Regions from separate parts of the Pseudomonas sp. HN11 genome, predicted to be linked through region 3. Evidence: riboswitches for the same ligand, from Rfam matches in the RefSeq annotation. Region 3 holds a riboswitch; each other region holds the start of a gene.

Region 1 (5,767 bases), 1.6 Mb from region 3:
CTCGGCGCGCCACTGGGGCCCGCCGGCACAAAACGGCCGCCGAGGGCATCCAGCAACCCCCGCATTTCCGCCGGCCCACAAGCATCCAGACGCGGTGCAACTACGATACGCAGGCTTTCGATGACCGCCTTCACATCCTCCCAGCCCGGTTCTTCCAACTGCTCAAGCGGCCCTTCCAGGGCTTGCTCGATCAGCCGTGCGGCATACAGTTCCAGGCGTTCGCGGGTATCGCCAGCAGTGCGCCACAACTGCGGATCGATCTTTTGCAATACCAACGGTCGACGCCCGGTCCAGGGTTCGGCCAAGGCGCAGTCCAACGGATCGAAGCCCAACTCGAACGCCTTGGCCAGCACCCGCAACAGGCTCGATTGCGGGCCACGGCCGTCACCGCGCGGGATGCGCAGCAAGGCCAGCAAGGTGTCGATGCGCAAGCGGCCTGCGGGTGACTCGCCAAAGATATGCAAGCCGTCGCGGATCTGCGACTCCTTCAAGTCGCACAAGTAAGTGTCCAGGCGCGGTAGCCACACGGCGGCATCGGCGTCGCTCTCCAGCTCGAGCTCCTGGTCGATGCGGGTTTCGCGCACCAGCTTGAGGATGTCTTTTTGCAGTTCCAGGGCGCGACGCGGGTCCAGCAGTTGCGCTTCGTAATACTCGTCCGCCAGCAGCTCAAGGTTACGCAGCGGGCCGTAGGTTTCGGCACGGGTCAGCGGCGGCATCAGGTGATCGATGATCACCGCCTGAGTGCGTCGTTTGGCCTGGGCGCCCTCGCCCGGATCGTTGACGATGAATGGGTAGATATTCGGCAGCGGCCCCAGCAGCGCATCGGGCCAGCAGTTCTCCGACAACCCGACGCCCTTGCCCGGCAACCATTCAAGGTTGCCGTGCTTGCCCACATGGATCACGCCGTGGGCGCCGTAGGTGTGGCGCAGCCAGAAATAGAACGCCAGGTAACCGTGGGGCGGCACCAGGTCCGGGTCGTGGTAAACGGCGCTGGCGTCTACTTGGTAACCCCGTGCCGGCTGAATACCGACAAACATCAGGCCAAGGCGCAGGCCGGCGATCATCATGCGACCGTCGCGGCACATTGGATCGTTATGGGGCGTGCCCCAGCGTTCCAGCACGGCTTGGCGATTGGCCTCGGGCAAGCGGCTGAACATCGCCTCGTAGTCATCCAGACTCAGGCTTTGATGGCAAGGGCGCAGGTCGAGGCTGTCCAGGTCATTGGTGACGCCGCCGAGCAAATCGTGGATCAGCGCCGTGCCGCTTTCCGGGAGTGCATCCGGCACTGGATAACCTTCGGCGTGCAACGCACGCAGGATATTCAGCGCCGCCGCCGGCGTATCCAGGCCGACACCATTGCCGATACGCCCATCGCGGGTCGGATAGTTGGCGAGGATCAGCGCGATGCGTTTGTCGGCATTTGGCACCCGCGCCAGCTCGACCCAACGCCACGCCAGCTCAGCGACAAAATCCATGCGTTCCGGCGCCGCTCGATAGCACACCACATCCGACTGGCTGCGCTCGCTGCGCCAGGCCAGGTCCTTGAAACTGATCGGACGGCTGATAATGCGCCCGTCCAACTCCGGCAAGGCAATGTGCATCGCCAAGTCGCGGGGGCCGAGGCCTTGCTCACTGGCCTCCCAGCCGGGCTGGTTGTCCTGGGCGCAGATCGCCTGGATCACCGGGATATTGCGGCGAAACGGCCGCAAATGCGGCGCCTCAGGGCTCGACTGGGCGAAACCGGTGGTGTTGAGGATCACCGCCGCACCCACCTCATCCAGCAGGTCCTCGACCACCGCCAGGCAGGCGGGCTCTTTCAGACTGGCCACCGCCATCGGCAACGGGTTGAGGCCCGCCGCCTGCAAGCGCTGGCAGAACACATCGATAAAACCGGTATTGGCCGCCTGCAAATGGGAGCGGTAGAACAGCACCGCCGCCACCGGCCACTCGGCATTCCAGTCGGCCTGCCAATCATTCAGGCGGGCGTTGGCGTGGCGCGGATGATAAATCGCCGTGCGCGGCAGGTTTTGCGGCTCTTCCCAGACATAGTCGCGGCCCAGGTAGCCACTGGCCAGACAGCGATAAAAATCCAAGGCATTCGCCAGGCCGCCCTGGCGCAGGAAATGCCAGAGGCGATCACGCGCGTCGGCGCCGACGGTGCTCAGTGCGCTGAGTTCCGGGTCCGGGCGATCATCGCCCGGCACCAGGATCAGTTGGACGCCCCGCTCGGCCAATTCCACCAGCCGCTCGATGCCATAACGCCAATAACCGATGCCGCCATGCAGCGAGATCAGAATGACCTTGGCGTGGCGCAGCACTTCATCGACATACAGGTCCACCGACGCATGGTTCTGCACCTGCATCGGGTTGGCCAAACGGAAACTGGGGTAATCCTCGGGTAACTGCTGCGCAGCTTCCGCCAGCAGCGCCAGGCTGGAATCGCCGCTGCACAGGATCACCAGGTCAGCGGGGGTTTGGCCAAGGTCGGCAATATTGTCGTCCGAGACGAAACCACCGGGCTGGGTCCTGAGCAGGTGCATGGGTTAAACGCTGAGGGCGGCGCGCAGTTGCGCTTCGAGGCCCGCCGCGTCGAGGTCCTGTCCGATCAGCACCAGGCGCGTGATCCGCGCCTCATCTGCGCCCCAGGCACGGTCGAAATGCTTGTCGAAACGCGTGCCCACACCCTGGATCAACAGACGCATCGGCTTGTTCGGGATCGCGGCGAAACCTTTGACGCGCAGGATGCCGTGTTGCACCACCAGTTGGGTCAGGGCGTCGAGCAGCAGCGACTCGTCGGCTTGCGGCAGGTCGATGGAGATGGAATCGAAGGCGTCGTGGTCATGATCGTCTTCACCTTCGTGATGATGATCGTGATGGCTGTGGCGATCGTCGATATGTTCTTCGGAGCCGGCGCCCAGGCCAATCAACACGTCCAGTGGCAGGCGACCGCTGCTGGCTTCGATGATTTTCACCGCTGGCGGCAGTTCTTCGGCAACTTCCAGGCGCACCCGGGCCAAGTCTTCAGGGCTGATCAGGTCGGATTTATTGAGGATCACCAGGTCCGCGCTGGCCAGTTGATCGGCGAACAACTCGTGCAGCGGCGACTCGTGGTCCAGGTTCGGGTCGAGCTTGCGCTGGGCATCCACTTGATCCGGGAACGCAGCAAAGGTGCCGGCGGCCACGGCCGGGCTGTCGACCACGGTGATCACCGCGTCAACGGTGCAGGCGCTACGGATTTCCGGCCATTGGAAAGCTTGAACCAACGGCTTTGGCAAGGCCAGGCCTGAGGTTTCGATGAGGATATGGTCGAGGTCGCCGCGACGGGCAACCAATTCGCGCATCACCGGGAAGAATTCTTCCTGCACGGTGCAGCACAGGCAGCCGTTGGCCAGTTCATAGACGCGGCCGTTGGCTTCTTCTTCGGTGCAACCGATGGAGCACTGCTTGAGGATTTCACCGTCAATGCCCAGCTCGCCAAATTCATTGACGATCACCGCGATGCGACGGCCCTGGGCGTTGTCGAGCATGTGGCGCAGCAAGGTGGTTTTGCCCGAGCCCAGGAAGCCGGTGACGATGGTGACGGGGAGTTTGGCCAGTGTTTTCATCGGATGCCCTTTGGGGCGGGCATACGGGACGATAGGCCCTGCGACGGCGCGCAGCAGCGGATTTCGTCACCGGATCACCCCGCCCGGTTGAATTTAAAATCGGTTGCGAGGCAGGTCTCCTGGCTTGGGGCTTGCAGGTCTTGCGACCGGCGCTGACTGCGCCTTCCCGCCTTGTCGGCAGTGGCGTGGCAGTCAGCTGAACCCTTTACAGTTGCGGGGGCAGCCGCGGCTTGGACCGCGTTCCCTTCTTAGCTTCGGCCTGGGCTGAAGAACCTCGAGGGTGCAAGGCTACGCAGTGCTTGGGGGATGGTCAATGATGGGGTTTGGGTTGGTGTACATATCCGTTATTTGGGTGATGGCGGGTATTGGTTCCGCCCTTACCTAAACAACGGATATGCCCCCAACAACCCAATTGACTCCCCTCCCGCCCCCATGCTCTCCTACACATCTTGTTTCGGGTGCCCCTCACAGGGTGAAACGGGAAACCGGTGCGTCATAGCGATATGACCAGTCCGGTGCTGCCCCCGCAACGGTAAGCGAGCGAAGTGTCAGATCCACTGTGCCTCCAAGGCATGGGAAGGCGATGCTTAATAGGCGCAATGCCCCTCGCAAGCCCGGAGACCGGCCCGAAAAAATCAGATAACAAACCCGCGGTGGGCGGGCGCTGTTCAAACCCTGCGTGCCCGGCTCGCGGGGTTTTCATGCGCTCGTTTCACCCTGACACCTGAAAGGGACGCGCCATGTCGATCATCAGCAGCACCTCGCACACCGCCAGCACCGCCACCCTGAGCCAACGCCTGACCGCCGCCATCGGCGCGTCAATCCTGGGCGCATGCCTGGTGTACTTCGCCGGTTTCTCGCACATCGAGGCGGTGCACAACGCTGCTCACGATACCCGCCACAGCGCCGCGTTCCCGTGCCACTGAGACCTGCCGACATGATCAAGCGTATTGCGCAAACCGCAGGCTTCACCGGTCTATTGGCTGCCCTGCTGCTGACACTGCTGCAAAGCTTATGGGTCGCCCCGCTGATTCTGCAGGCGGAAACCTTTGAAAAGGCCCCGGCTGCCACCCAAGTGGTGCATGAGCACGCTGCCGGCACCGCGGCTCATACCCATGATGCCGAAGCCTGGGAGCCGGAGGATGGCTGGCAGCGCGTGCTGTCGACCACGGGCGGCAACCTGGTAGTCGCTGTAGGTTTTGCACTGATGCTCGCCGGTCTGTACACCTTGCGTGCGCCAACCCGCACTGCCCAAGGCCTGCTGTGGGGCCTGGCCGGTTACGCAACCTTCGTGCTGGCGCCGACGATGGGCCTGCCGCCCGAACTGCCAGGCACAGCCGCCGCTGACCTCGCGCAACGCCAAATCTGGTGGATTGGCACCGCCGCCTCGACCGCCGTCGGTATCGCGCTGATCGCATTCGGACGCAACTGGTTGTTGAAGGCCCTGGGAGTGGCGATTCTGGTAGTGCCGCACGTGATCGGCGCACCACAGCCGGAAGTGCACTCGATGCTGGCCCCGGAGGCCCTGGAAGCGCAATTCAAGATCGCGTCGCAGCTGACCAACGTGGCGTTTTGGCTGGCCCTGGGCCTGATCAGCGCCTGGCTGTTCCGTCGTAACCGCGACGATCAATACTCGGTATGACGTTAGTGGTTGGCCTGGGTTGCCAGCGGGGCTGTAACAGTCACGCCTTGCTGGCCCTGATTGATACCGCCCTCGCCGAGGGCGGTATCGAGCGCAGCCAAATCACCGCACTGGCGAGTATCGACCGCAAGCGGGATGAACCAGGATTACTGGCGGTTGCCGCGCTTTTGAAACTGCCATTACAGTGCTTCAGCGTGGAACGCCTGGCGGTTTACACAGACCGGCTGAGCCATAAATCCGACATCGCTTTTGCCCATACCGGTTGCTACGGCATCGCTGAAAGCGCCGCACTGGCCCTTGCTGAACAGCTTGCCAATGCCCCCGCCCGCCTGTTGATCACCCGCAAAAAAACCGCCCACGCCACCTTTGCCTTGGCATGCGCGGGTTGAAAACCCGATAATCGCTCCTCTCGATCATGAGCAACTTTCATGCTCACGCGTTTTTCACCAGGATTATCCCATGACCGTCTACTTCATCGGCGCAGGTCCCGGCGACCCGGAATTGATCACCGTCAAAGGCC
Region 2 (5,767 bases), 340 kb from region 3:
ATGCTGGATCGGGCGCGAACAACGCGGCCACCGCCTGGGGATTCGATGGGAAATAGAAGTGCACGTAGGACGCCGTCATCCGCCCCTGCCGATAAACCGCCTCGGCACCGCGTCCGCCATTGGGGCTAAGGCCACGGGCGATCGGCTGCCATTCGGTGGTGGTCAGGGAGTGGTGATAGGTATGGCCGCGCAGTGTGCCTTCGGGTAGTTCGACATTTTGCAGTGCCAAGGCCGCAAGTTTCTTTTGCATCACCGCATCACCCCGCAACAGGCCCACCAGTTCGGCGCGGGCGCCGTTGACATCGGTCAGCGAGTCGAGCAGGTAGAGCATGCCGCCGCATTCGGCGAGCAAGGGTTTGCCGGCCGCGTGATGGGCACGGATGGCGTCGAGCATCGGGGTATTTTCCGACAACGCCTGGTGGTGCAGTTCCGGATAACCGCCGGGCAGATAGAGGCTGTCGGCGTCAGGCAATTGGCGATCATGGATCGGCGAGAAAAACTTCAGCTCGGCACCCATCGCCCGCAACAGGTCGAGGCTGGCGCCATAGGTGAACGCGAAGGCTTCATCGCGGGCCACGGCGATGCGCACGCCGTTGAGCAAGGGCTGGGCCTCGACCACTTGCGGCGCGGCAAAGGTCACCGGCGGCGGCAAGGCCACTTCACAACTGCTGCCCAACGCTTGGGCGGCGGCGTCCAGGCGCACATCAAGGTCATTCAGTTCGCTGGCCTGTACCAGGCCCAGGTGACGGCTGGGCAATTCGATACCGGTCTCGCGGGATAATGCGCCGTACCAACGCAAGCCTTCGGTGAGGCTGCCTTCCAGCAATTGCGCATGGCGCAGAGTGCCGACGCGGTTGGCCAGTACGCCGGCGAACGGCAAATCCGGTTGATAACGCGCCAAACCCAGGGCCAATGCGCCAAAGGTCTGGGCCATGGCCGTGCCGTCGATCACGCCCAGCACCGGCACGCCGAAGTGTCGCGCCAGGTCGGCGCTGGACGGCGTACCGTCGAACAGGCCCATCACGCCTTCGATGAGGATCAGGTCAGCCTCCCCCGCCGCTTCCCACAGCAAGCGACGGCTTTCCTGCTCGCCCACCATCCACATGTCCAATTGATATACCGGCGCACCGCTGGCGCGCTCGTGGATCATCGGGTCGAGAAAGTCCGGGCCGCATTTGAATACGCGCACCTTGCGTCCCAGGTTGCGGTGCAAACGGGCGAGCGCGGCGGTGACCGTGGTTTTGCCCTGGCCGGACGCCGGTGCGGCGATCAAGACGGCCGGGCAATGACGGGGCTGATTCAAAGTTCGACGCCCTTCTGTGCCTTGATACCGGCCTGGAACGCGTGCTTGAGCATGCCCATTTCGGTGACGGTGTCGCCCATTTCAATCAACTCGGGTTTGGCGCCACGACCGGTGACCACCACGTGTTGCATCGGCGGGCGGGCTTGCAGGTCGCTGAGGACCTGGTCCAAGTCGAGGTAGCCGTGCTTGAGGGCGATGTTCAGTTCGTCCAGCACCACCAGGCCGATGGCCGGGTCCTGCAGCAGTTCGCGGGACACCGCCCAAGCGGCTTCGGCGGCGGCGATGTCGCGCTGGCGGTCCTGGGTTTCCCAGGTAAAGCCTTCGCCCATCACATGGAAACGCACTTGTTCGGGGAAGCGGCGGAAGAACAACTCTTCGCCGGTGCTGTTGCGCCCCTTGATGAATTGCACTACGCCGCACTGCATACCGTGGCCCATGGCCCGGGCCAGCATGCCGAACGCGGAACTGCTCTTGCCCTTGCCGTTACCGGTCAGCACCAGCAGCAAGCCGCATTCGTTAGGGGAATTAGCGATGCGTTCGTCGATCACGGCTTTTTTGCGCAACATGCGCGCCAAGTGGCGTTCGTCGCGGTCGGGGGAATCGGTCATGGCAGCTCTCCGTTGGGGCTGGACAAAAACGGCGGGCAGGAAAAAAGAAAACACAGACAGCCAAGCATCGCCCACCGTGATGCTGTTGGATGTTGCAGGCCGGTCTCCGGGCTCATGAGTGACGTGCTGGCTGAAGGCAGGCCAACGCTGCGCCTTCCCATATCGCAGGCGATACAGTGGCAAAAGGCAGCGTCTTGACTCATTTACCGTTGCGGGGGCAGCGCCGGAATCGCGGCGGCACTGTGTAGAAGTGCGCTCACTCACCGGCTTCCCTGTTTCACTCTGTCGACCCGTGGGTCACAGAGCACCTGGAACAAGCGGCGAAGGGTAGTGGGTTGAGGGGCGAGCTGCAAGCCTCAAGCAGATAGCCGCAAGCAGGCATCACTCCCCTTGCGGCTTGAAACTTGAAACTTGCCGCTGCTTCTTACGGATTTCGTGCCAGGTTGCCCGGCAACACGCGCTTGGCGCTCAGGTAAGCATTCTGCCAATACGCTTTGGACAGCGTATCCAACTTCACCGTACCGCCGGTTTGTGGCGCGTGCACAAAACGCCCTTCACCTACGTAGATCCCCGCGTGGCTGACCTGGGAACCGCCACCGGTGGCGAAGAACAGCAGGTCGCCGGTCTGCAGGTTCTGCTCGCTGACATCCTGCGCGCGCATTACGATCAGCTCGCGGGTGGTACGCGGTAGGGAAATCCCGGCGGCATCGCGGAAGACAAACCCGATCAGGCCGCTGCAATCAAACCCGGAGTCTGGCGTGTTGCCGCCCCATCGGTAAGGCGTGCCGACCAGGCCCAACGCGCGAAAGAGCACGTCTTCGGCCGCTGGCGAAAAATTCTGGGTAGAGTAGGTGAACACCGGCTTGGGCTTCACCGCGACAGGCGCGGGCGGCGGTGGTCGACTTGCGCAGGCGCTGAGCAGCGCGGCGCAAAGAATGAGGATCAGGCGGGCCGAGGTCGACATGGGCAGAACAATCCTGGTCTGGATGCGGCTTTCGCTGCCGAACGCTGAAAACCAGAACGCGCAAGCAAAGCTCGCGCGAACGGATTACAACAATGTCCAGGGATTCTAGCGCTTACACGTCAAACTTCAAGTATCACTTTAAGTTTACTTGCTCGCGGTAACCGTCGTCGGGGCCATGGCGAGTGCGCGCTTGGCTTCAATGAAGGTTTTGCTCCAGTAGCTGTCGCCCAGGTTGTCGACCCGAACACCGCCACTGCGACGGCTGCTGGAGTGGATAAACTGGTTATCGCCCAGGTAGATACCGGCATGGCTCACACGACCACGACCCGCCGTACTGAAGAAAAGCAGATCACCGGGCTTGAGGTTGTTGCGCGCGACCAACGGTGCATTCACGTTGATCATTTCGCGGGTGGAGCGTGGCAGGTTCATGCCAGCCTCTTCACGAAACAGGTAGCCGATGAAACCGCTGCAGTCGAAACCGGCTTCAGAGGTGCCGCCGAAACGGTAACGGGTACCGATCAGGGACATGCCACGTTCAAGGATGCTGTCGGCCAGAACGGGAAGCTGGTAAGGCTTGTTACCGGAGAAGTTGGTCAGTTCTTTTTCAGTTGCCAGCTCTTCTTCATAAACAGAAGCAGACTGTGCGGCAACGAACTTTGCCTGATTTTGAACCTGTGGTTTTTGCTGTTCTGCCACCTGCTGAGGGTGGGAGGCGCAACCAAACAACAGGGTAACGAGTGCGAGGGGCACGAGGGGTGCGAAGCGATTTAGCATGGGCACGACCGTGGCTGATATGTAAAGAAGACGAGACTATGCCCTCTATCACATCGATTTGCAAATTCAATCGTGATCTTTGTGACTTCTTGTTTGGACTATGACATCTAAGCCCTTAACACCCCGTACCTGCCTTTTGCGTGGCCACATCGGCTCAAACGCAGGTTTTCTGGCGCCCGGGAATTTCCAGAAGCCGCGAAAACAGTGGGTTGGCTACCAGCCGAGGGTTTCTTTCAGGAAGGGAATAGTCAGCTTGCGCTGGGCCTGCAAAGAGGCCTGATCAAGCTGTTCGAGCAAATCGAACAACGCGCTCATGCTGCGGGTGCCACGAGTGAGAATGAAATGCCCCACTTCGTCGGTGAGGTGCAGGCCACGACGGGATGCGCGCAGTTGCAGGGCTCGCAATTTGTCTTCGTCGGAGAGCGGGCGCATCTGGAAAATCAACGCCAAGGTCATCCGCGACTTGAGGTCGGCCAGCTTGATCGGCAATTCCCGCGGCGAGGTAGACGCAGCGATCAGCAGGCGCCGGCCACTGTCACGCAAGCGGTTGAACAGGTGAAACAACGCCTCTTCCCACTCCGCCTTGCCGGCGATCGCTTGCAGATCGTCCAGGCACACCAGCTCGTACTGCTCAAGATGGTCGAAGATGCTGATACCACGGTCCATCAACTCAGCCAGGGGCAGGTAAACCGCCGGCTCACCCATCTGCTCGAAACGCAGACACGCGGCCTGCAACAGGTGGGTACGCCCTACGCCGTGCTTGCCCCACAGATAGATCAGGCTTTCGGTCCACCCGGCGTCGGCTTCGCAGAGTCGCTCGACATAGCCGAGTGCAGCGGCATTGGCGCCTGGGTAGTAGTTGATAAAGGTGGCGTCGTCACGCAGACGCACACCCAAGGGCAGCTGAATCGGTTTCATGCTGACTGAACGGCTCCAAACGAACCGCTAGTGGCCTCTGTGTAAAGTTTGCAAAGTTTATACCCGTGACGCCGGGCGCACAATGCAACTGACCCCAAGCAAAATCAAAGGTTTGCGTTAACTTGTTGGATTTACGCAGATTGGTTGACGCCCCTGCTCCAGAAACAACAAACCCGGCCTGGGCCGGGTTTGTTGCAGAGCGATTACAGATCGGGGTCTTCAACCCCCGTGTACACATCCGAATCCTTATACAAATCGTGCACATGGCGCACCAGCACCATGATCACCGCCGCCACCGGCAGTGCCAACAGGATACCGGTAAATCCGAACAGCTCACCGCCCGCCAAAATCGCAAAGATCACGGCCACTGGGTGCAGGCCAATCCGGTCTCCTACCAGCAACGGCGTCAGCACCATGCCTTCCAGGGCTTGGCCAACCATAAACACCGCCACGATCCCCAGCATCGGGTACAGGTCGCCGCCAAACTGAAACAACCCCGCCACCAAGGCCGCGCCGATACCAATCACAAAACCCATGTAAGGCACGATTGCGGCGAGGCCGGCGATCAGACCGATCAACAGACCCAGCTCCAGGCCGATTGCCATCAAGCCGGCCGCATAGATGACCCCCAGGGCCAACATCACCAGCAATTGCCCGCGCACGAAGGCACCAAGTACCTCATGACACTCCTCGGCCAGCGACACGATGCGCTCTTCGCGATTGCGTGGCAGCAGGCTGCGGATCTTGGCCATCATGATGTCCCAGTCGCGCAGCAGGTAGAACGCCACCACTGGAATCAGCACCAGGTTGGTCAACCAACCGATCAGCGCCAGGCTGGAGGCGGTCGCCTGGCTGAGGATAACCCCGACGATATCGGTGGTCTGGCCCATGTGATCGCTGATCGCGGCCTTGACCTTGTCGAACTTCCAGAAACCATCCGCCAGCCCCAACTTGGCCTGGGCCCATGGCATGGCCGTATGCTGCAGCCAATCGAGCATCTGCGGCGCCAGCTCATACAAACGGAACAGTTGCTTGGCCAGCATCGGCACCAGCACCAGCACCAACGCCGTGATGATCAGGGTAAACAGGGCGAACACCGCCACCACGCCCCAGGTCCGCGACAGTCCGGCCTTCTCCAGGCGATCCACCACCGGATCGAACAGGTAGGCCAGCAGCAACGCAACCAGGAACGGCGTCAGG
Region 3 (5,767 bases):
TTTTGAGGTGGTGGACGTGGACGCGGACCCTGTGTGGCAGACCACGCATATGCAGCGTTTCCTGTAGATCTTCGTGGCAAGCCCGCTCGCCACAATTAGATCGGGCGCAACCGCAATATCTGCGCCCCGTCGAACGGGTCGGTGAGGTAATGCGCCTGCACCCCAAAGGTTTCCTGTAACCGCTGCGGTGTGAGGACCTCCAGTGGTTTGCCCAGGGCGACCAGGCGACCACGATCCAGCACTGCCAGCCGATCACAGGTCAACGCCTGATTCAGGTCATGCAGGGCAATCAAGGTAGTCACGGGCAACGCTTGCACACCCTTCAAAATGCCAAGTTGATGCTGGATATCCAAATGATTGGTCGGCTCATCCAGCAACAGAATCTGCGGCCTTTGCGCCAACGCCCGGGCGATGTGCACGCGTTGGCGCTCACCCCCGGAGAGGCTGCGCCAGGCGCGGTGGCTCAGGTGGGCGGCGTCAACGTCGTGCAGGGCCTGATTGACGATGGCGTCGTCTTCGCTCGACCACGGGCTCAGCGCTGACAGCCACGGTGTACGGCCCAGCGCCACGGCGTCGAACACGCGGATGGCGTCGTCGGTGTCGGCCTGCTGTTCCACCACGGCCAGTTGTTGTGCGACAGCGCGGCGCGACAATTTGCACAGGCGTTGGCCGCCCAGCAACACGTCGCCGGACGCCGGTGTACACAGGCCGGCGAGCAGCTTGAGCAAGGTGGACTTGCCGGAGCCGTTCGGCCCGATAATTCCCAGGGTTTCACCCTGCTGAACGTCCAGGTGAATATCGCGCAGCAACTCGACCTCGCGTACCTTGAAGCCTAATCCCGTGCAGCTCAGTACCGTCAACGCGCATTCCTCCGGCCAATGAGGATCAGCGCAAACACCGGCGCGCCGACCAGCGCCGTGACCACGCCAACCGGAATCACCTGGCCCTTGATCAGCGTGCGCGACAGTACATCCGCCGCAATCAGGAACAACGCGCCGCCCAATGCACTGGCCGGCAGCAAGCGCGAATGCCCTGTGCCGAGCAGCAGGCGCACGGCGTGGGGAATCACCAACCCCACAAAACCGATGGAGCCGACAATCGACACCATCACCGCCGTCACCAGCGCCGCGCAGCCGACTAACATAAACTGCACCCGGCGCACCGGAATACCCAAGGATGCTGCCGAGTCGCTGCCAAAGGTAAACGCATCCAGCGCACGACGATGCCACAGGCACACTGCCAACCCCAAGACCGCCACCGGCACCGCAAGCCACACCGAAGGCCAGCGCACGCCGCTGAGGTTACCCAGCAGCCAGAACATGATGCCGCGCGCCTGTTCGGAGCTGGCGGATTTGGTGATCAGGAACGCGGTGAGCGCATTGAACAGCTGTGACCCGGCAATCCCCGCAAGGATGATCTGGCCGGTGCCGCTGGAAGAGCCGCTGGCGCGTGCCAGCAGGATCACCAGGGCAAACGCGGCCATGGCGCCGACAAACGCGCCGGCCGACAACGAAATCAACCCGCCGCCCACGCCCATCAACGCCACCAGCACCGCGCCGGTCGAGGCACCGGCGCTGATGCCGAGCAAGTACGGATCGGCCAATGGGTTGCGCAACAGCGATTGCAGGATCACCCCGCACGTTGCCAGCCCGGCGCCACACGCAGCGGCGACCAGGGCGCGGGTGAGGCGGTAGTTCCATACCACGCCTTCGTCGATGGGATCGAGCACATAACCGGCGGCCCACAGTTTGTTGGCCAGCACCTGGAGCACGATCTGCGGCGAAATAGCGGTTTCACCGATGGCCACGCCTGCCAGTACAGCGGCCAAAAGCAGGGCCAGGGCGAGTAGGGTGCGAGTCATTTTGGCAGGTCGTAGCCGTCGATGGCGGCCGCCAGTTGTGCAAGGCCGTCAAACGTGCGAATGCTTGCCTGCAACGCCATGGCATCCAAGATGATGATGCGGTTGTTCTTTACCGCGTCCATGTTGCGCGTGACCGGGTCGCTGCGCAAAAAGGCCAGTTTCTTTTCATGGTCGTCGGCCGGGTAGCGGCGACGGTCCATGCGCGCGATTACCAGAAAGGTCGGGTTGGCCTTGGCGAGGGTTTCCCAGCCGACGGCGGGCCACTCTTCATCGGACTGCACCACGTTGTGCAGGCCGAGGGTCTCCAGCATTAATTCCGGAACGCCCTTGTGGCCGGCCACGTAAGGGTCGCTGGCCATTTCCGAACTGGAGAACCACACCAGCGCGCTGGCTTGCTTGAGGCCTTTGCTCTGCACAGTGGCGACGGACTTGGCCAAGCGCGCCTTGAGTTCGTCATTCAGTTGTTGGCCGCGCGCCTGTACATCGAAAATCTCGGCCAGTTGGCTGATGCTTTTATAAATGGTGTTGATGCGGAACGGCTCCAGCCGCGTGCCGTCGGCGCCCACCAGGTTGTCCTTGCCTTCGCAGTCGGAGGGCAGCAGGTAGGTGGGGATTTTAAGTTCATGGAATTGTTCGCGGGTGCCGACCACGCCCTGGGGGCCGACCACCCATTCCAACTCGGCGGCCACCAGTTGCGGGCGCTTGGCGATCACCGCCTCGAAGCTCGGCTCGTTGTTGGCCAGGCGTTCGATGCTGTCGTTCTGCGCTTTGTACTGTGGCAGTACGCTGTTGAACCACAGCGAGGTGCCGACCACTTTGTCGCCCACGCCCAGGGCATACAGCATCTCGGTGGCGGCCTGGCCGATGGTCACGCTGCGGGCCGGGGCTTGCTCAAAGGTGAGGCGGCTGCCGCAGTTTTCCACGGTCAGCGGGTAGTGAGTGGGCGCGGCCTGGGCCAGGGCGCAGAAGCCCAGGCCGGTGAGCAGGGCGGTAACGCGTGGCAGCATGGGGCAATCTCCGAGTGAACCGTGTGTGTCATTCGGAAATTCACCCTTGAGCGCTGCGATAGAGACAGGCAAGAATGTCCTTCCCGGACACCCCGCCGGTTGGTAGTTGAGCATGGGCCGGCAGGTCTCCTGACTGATGCGTCGTCGCCAGGCTCCGGCCTTCCCGGACAAGGTCCAGTGGCATCAAGGAGCAGGCTCAGCACCTACAGTTGCGGGGGCAGTTCCGATTGGCGCGGGGGTACCGCGCTTCGGATTCCCTATTAGTCCCGTTTGGGAACCGGCGCGGTATGGTAGTTGATTAGGGCGGGGCGATATAGCCCGAGGCACGCCCGCTCAGAGACGAATGTCCTCAGGACCTTGTATCAGCGCTTCAATCCGCGTGCCGGTGGCGCGTTCTTCGTTGCTGAAACCGTCGTAGTCGGCCAGGTTGGCGAAGCGGATGCCGGTCAGGCGCTCAATCTGGATCACGCTGCGCTGGTAGGTCCTGAGTTGGCCGAACACCAGGTCGAGTTGGCCCAGTTCGCGGCTCTGGTCAATCATGTAGGCACTGGCCGAAGGCTTGCCGTCGTCGCCGAGGTAGGCGACGACTTTCCAGAAGGCCTTGGGGATCTGCACGCCTCGATATACCCGGTCGTCGTCGGCGAACACCGGGCCGGTAAATACCGTGGCGCGGGCTTTCCAGCGTTGGGTGTTGTCGAGAATGTAGTCTTCGAGCTCCAGCCAGGTCTTCTGGTTGAAGCCACTCATCTGCGGCGAGCAGTTGGTGAAATGAAAGGTGTCGAGGTTGGCGGTTTGTGCCGAGTCGCCCCAGTTGGGGTCTTGGCGGCGGACCAGATGGCCGCGATCCAAGCCATTGCTGGCATACAGCGCTTCACCCACCTGCGCATCGACGGGCAGGCGGCCGTCATAGGCCCAGGTATCGTTGCTGCGGATGATGTCCACGTGCTGTCCGCCGTCGATGTTGACGCCCACATACAGCGCAAGCCTTTTGGCGCGTGACATCGTTATCGAGAAGTGCGTGTAGTCCAGGCGCTTCTGTGCATCATCGGCCAAGGTCTCTTCAACCGTGGGCCAGGGCACCCCGAAGCTGCCGAGAAAGTCCTCGGCGTAGCCGCTTCGGTCCTTCAAGTCTTTGGCCGGGGTAACACGGGGTTTCGCGGCTCGCGCTTCCAGCAATGTGGGACTCGGTGCGATCAACGGGCGCAGATCGGCGAGCCTTGGGCGGTACGAAAGGTCGATTTTGGCTTTACGTGCGGGCATCGGTCAGTCCTCCTTGGATAAACACGACTGCAACATAGGTTAATGACAATTGATGACACGCGTTAACCCCACGGGGCTATCCTGAATCGATTACCCGGACGTTGTCATTTGCCAAATGGAGCCAGCCAATGTGTGTTCGCCAGCAGCATCGCAATCCGATTTTCTGCCTGATCCCACCCTATATGCTCGACCAGATCGCGCGCAACGGTAATAAAGCGCAACGGGATGTCGCATTGCGCACCCGCGCCAAGGACAGCACGTTCCGCTCACTGCGCCTGGTCGCGGTGCCCGCCAAAGGGCCGGCACATATGGCCCTGGCCGTGGGGGCCGACAAGCGCCGCTCGATCTACACCGCCGAGGGCTCCGACAGCCTGCCGGGTACGCTGGTGCGTGGCGAGGGGCAGCCCGCCAGTGGTGATGCGGCGGTGGACGAGGCCTACGATGGCTTGGGCGCCACGTTCGATTTTTTCGACCAGGTCTTTGATCGCAACTCCATCGACGACGCGGGCATGGCGCTGGATGCCACGGTGCATTTTGGCCAGAACTATAACAATGCGTTCTGGAACTCGGCACAGATGGTGTTCGGCGACGGGGACGCGCAGTTGTTCAACCGCTTTACGGTGGCCCTCGACGTGATCGGCCATGAGTTGGCCCACGGCGTCACCGAGGATGAGGCCAAGCTGATGTATTTCAACCAGTCCGGGGCGTTGAACGAGTCGCTGTCGGACGTGTTCGGCTCGCTGATCAAGCAATATGCCTTGAAGCAAAGCGTGCAAGACGCTGATTGGCTGATCGGCAAAGGGCTGTTCACCAAGAAGATCAAAGGCACCGCCCTGCGTTCGATGAAAGCCCCCGGCACCGCGTTTGACGACGAACTGTTGGGCAAGGACCCCCAGCCCGGGCACATGGATGATTTTGTGCAAACCTACGAGGACAATGGCGGGGTGCATATCAACTCCGGCATTCCCAACCACGCGTTCTACCAGGTGGCGACCAAGCTGGGCGGGTTCGCCTGGGAGCGCGCCGGGCGTATCTGGTATGACGCGCTGCGTGATGCGCGGCTGCGGCCCAACTCGGGGTTCCTGCGTTTTGCGCGCATTACCTACGATGTCGCCGGTCGGCTTTACGGTGCGAACAAGGATGAACAGAAGGCGGTCAAGGACGGTTGGAAGGCGGTCGGCATTTCGGTCTGACGTGAGGAACAGCCATGCAAATTTCGATCAAGGAAAACGGCGGGCCCGGTTATTTTCCGGGTTTGGCCAAGCCACAGACGGTGGAGCTGGAGGCGCTGCCGGAGCAGGACCAGCAGGAGCTGCGGCGGCTTGTCGAGGCTTGCGACTTCTTTCAATTGCCGCAAAGCCATGCACCTGCGCCCGGTAAACCTGGCCAGGTGCATTACACCCTGACGGTGAAGGAGGACGAGCGCGAGCACACTGTTTGCGTGCTCGCGCCGGTGAAGTCCCAGGCGTTGGATGGGTTGGTGCAGTGTGTGCGTCGGCATGTCCGCTGCTGAGACAAACCAGTCACGCCGTCTGGGCCGGCTTACTTGCGGTCCAGCCACACCGTCTGGGCGTTGCAGAATTCCCGCACGCCGAAGTGCGACAACTCACGGCCGAAGCCACTCTTCTTGATCCCGCCA

The links. A riboswitch is a leader RNA that binds a small molecule or an ion and turns the genes downstream of it on or off. The one in region 3 is predicted to bind cobalamin.
Region 1: it holds a riboswitch for cobalamin, as region 3 does, so the genes downstream of both, cobW (cobalamin biosynthesis protein CobW) here and LVW35_RS19160 (ABC transporter substrate-binding protein) in region 3, are expected to answer to the same signal.
Region 2: it holds a riboswitch for cobalamin, as region 3 does, so the genes downstream of both, cobO (cob(I)yrinic acid a,c-diamide adenosyltransferase) here and LVW35_RS19160 (ABC transporter substrate-binding protein) in region 3, are expected to answer to the same signal.

The regions. Positions count from the first base shown of each region.
Region 1 is NZ_CP089985.1:2,642,558-2,648,324, reverse strand. Features, by position in the region: gene cobN (cobaltochelatase subunit CobN) at 1-2,540, opposite strand, end outside; gene cobW (cobalamin biosynthesis protein CobW) at 2,544-3,605, opposite strand; cobalamin riboswitch at 3,698-3,897, opposite strand; cobalamin riboswitch at 4,045-4,249, shown strand; gene LVW35_RS12010 (CbtB domain-containing protein) at 4,346-4,531, shown strand; gene LVW35_RS12005 (CbtA family protein) at 4,543-5,247, shown strand; gene LVW35_RS12000 (cobalamin biosynthesis protein) at 5,244-5,636, shown strand; gene cobM (precorrin-4 C(11)-methyltransferase) at 5,707-5,767, shown strand, end outside.
Region 2 is NZ_CP089985.1:4,553,352-4,559,118, forward strand. Features, by position in the region: gene LVW35_RS20710 (cobyrinate a,c-diamide synthase) at 1-1,303, opposite strand, end outside; gene cobO (cob(I)yrinic acid a,c-diamide adenosyltransferase) at 1,300-1,911, opposite strand; cobalamin riboswitch at 1,992-2,238, opposite strand; gene LVW35_RS20720 (C40 family peptidase) at 2,336-2,875, opposite strand; gene LVW35_RS20725 (C40 family peptidase) at 3,020-3,649, opposite strand; gene hda (DnaA regulatory inactivator Hda) at 3,863-4,567, opposite strand; gene LVW35_RS20735 (AI-2E family transporter) at 4,771-5,767, opposite strand, start outside.
Region 3 is NZ_CP089985.1:4,217,584-4,223,350, reverse strand. Features, by position in the region: gene LVW35_RS19175 (GNAT family N-acetyltransferase) at 1-67, shown strand, start outside; gene LVW35_RS19170 (ABC transporter ATP-binding protein) at 96-860, opposite strand; gene LVW35_RS19165 (FecCD family ABC transporter permease) at 857-1,861, opposite strand; gene LVW35_RS19160 (ABC transporter substrate-binding protein) at 1,858-2,868, opposite strand; cobalamin riboswitch at 2,971-3,165, opposite strand; gene LVW35_RS19155 (DNA/RNA non-specific endonuclease) at 3,202-4,128, opposite strand; gene LVW35_RS19150 (M4 family metallopeptidase) at 4,257-5,321, shown strand; gene LVW35_RS19145 (protealysin inhibitor emfourin) at 5,336-5,641, shown strand; gene LVW35_RS19140 (aldehyde dehydrogenase family protein) at 5,671-5,767, opposite strand, start outside.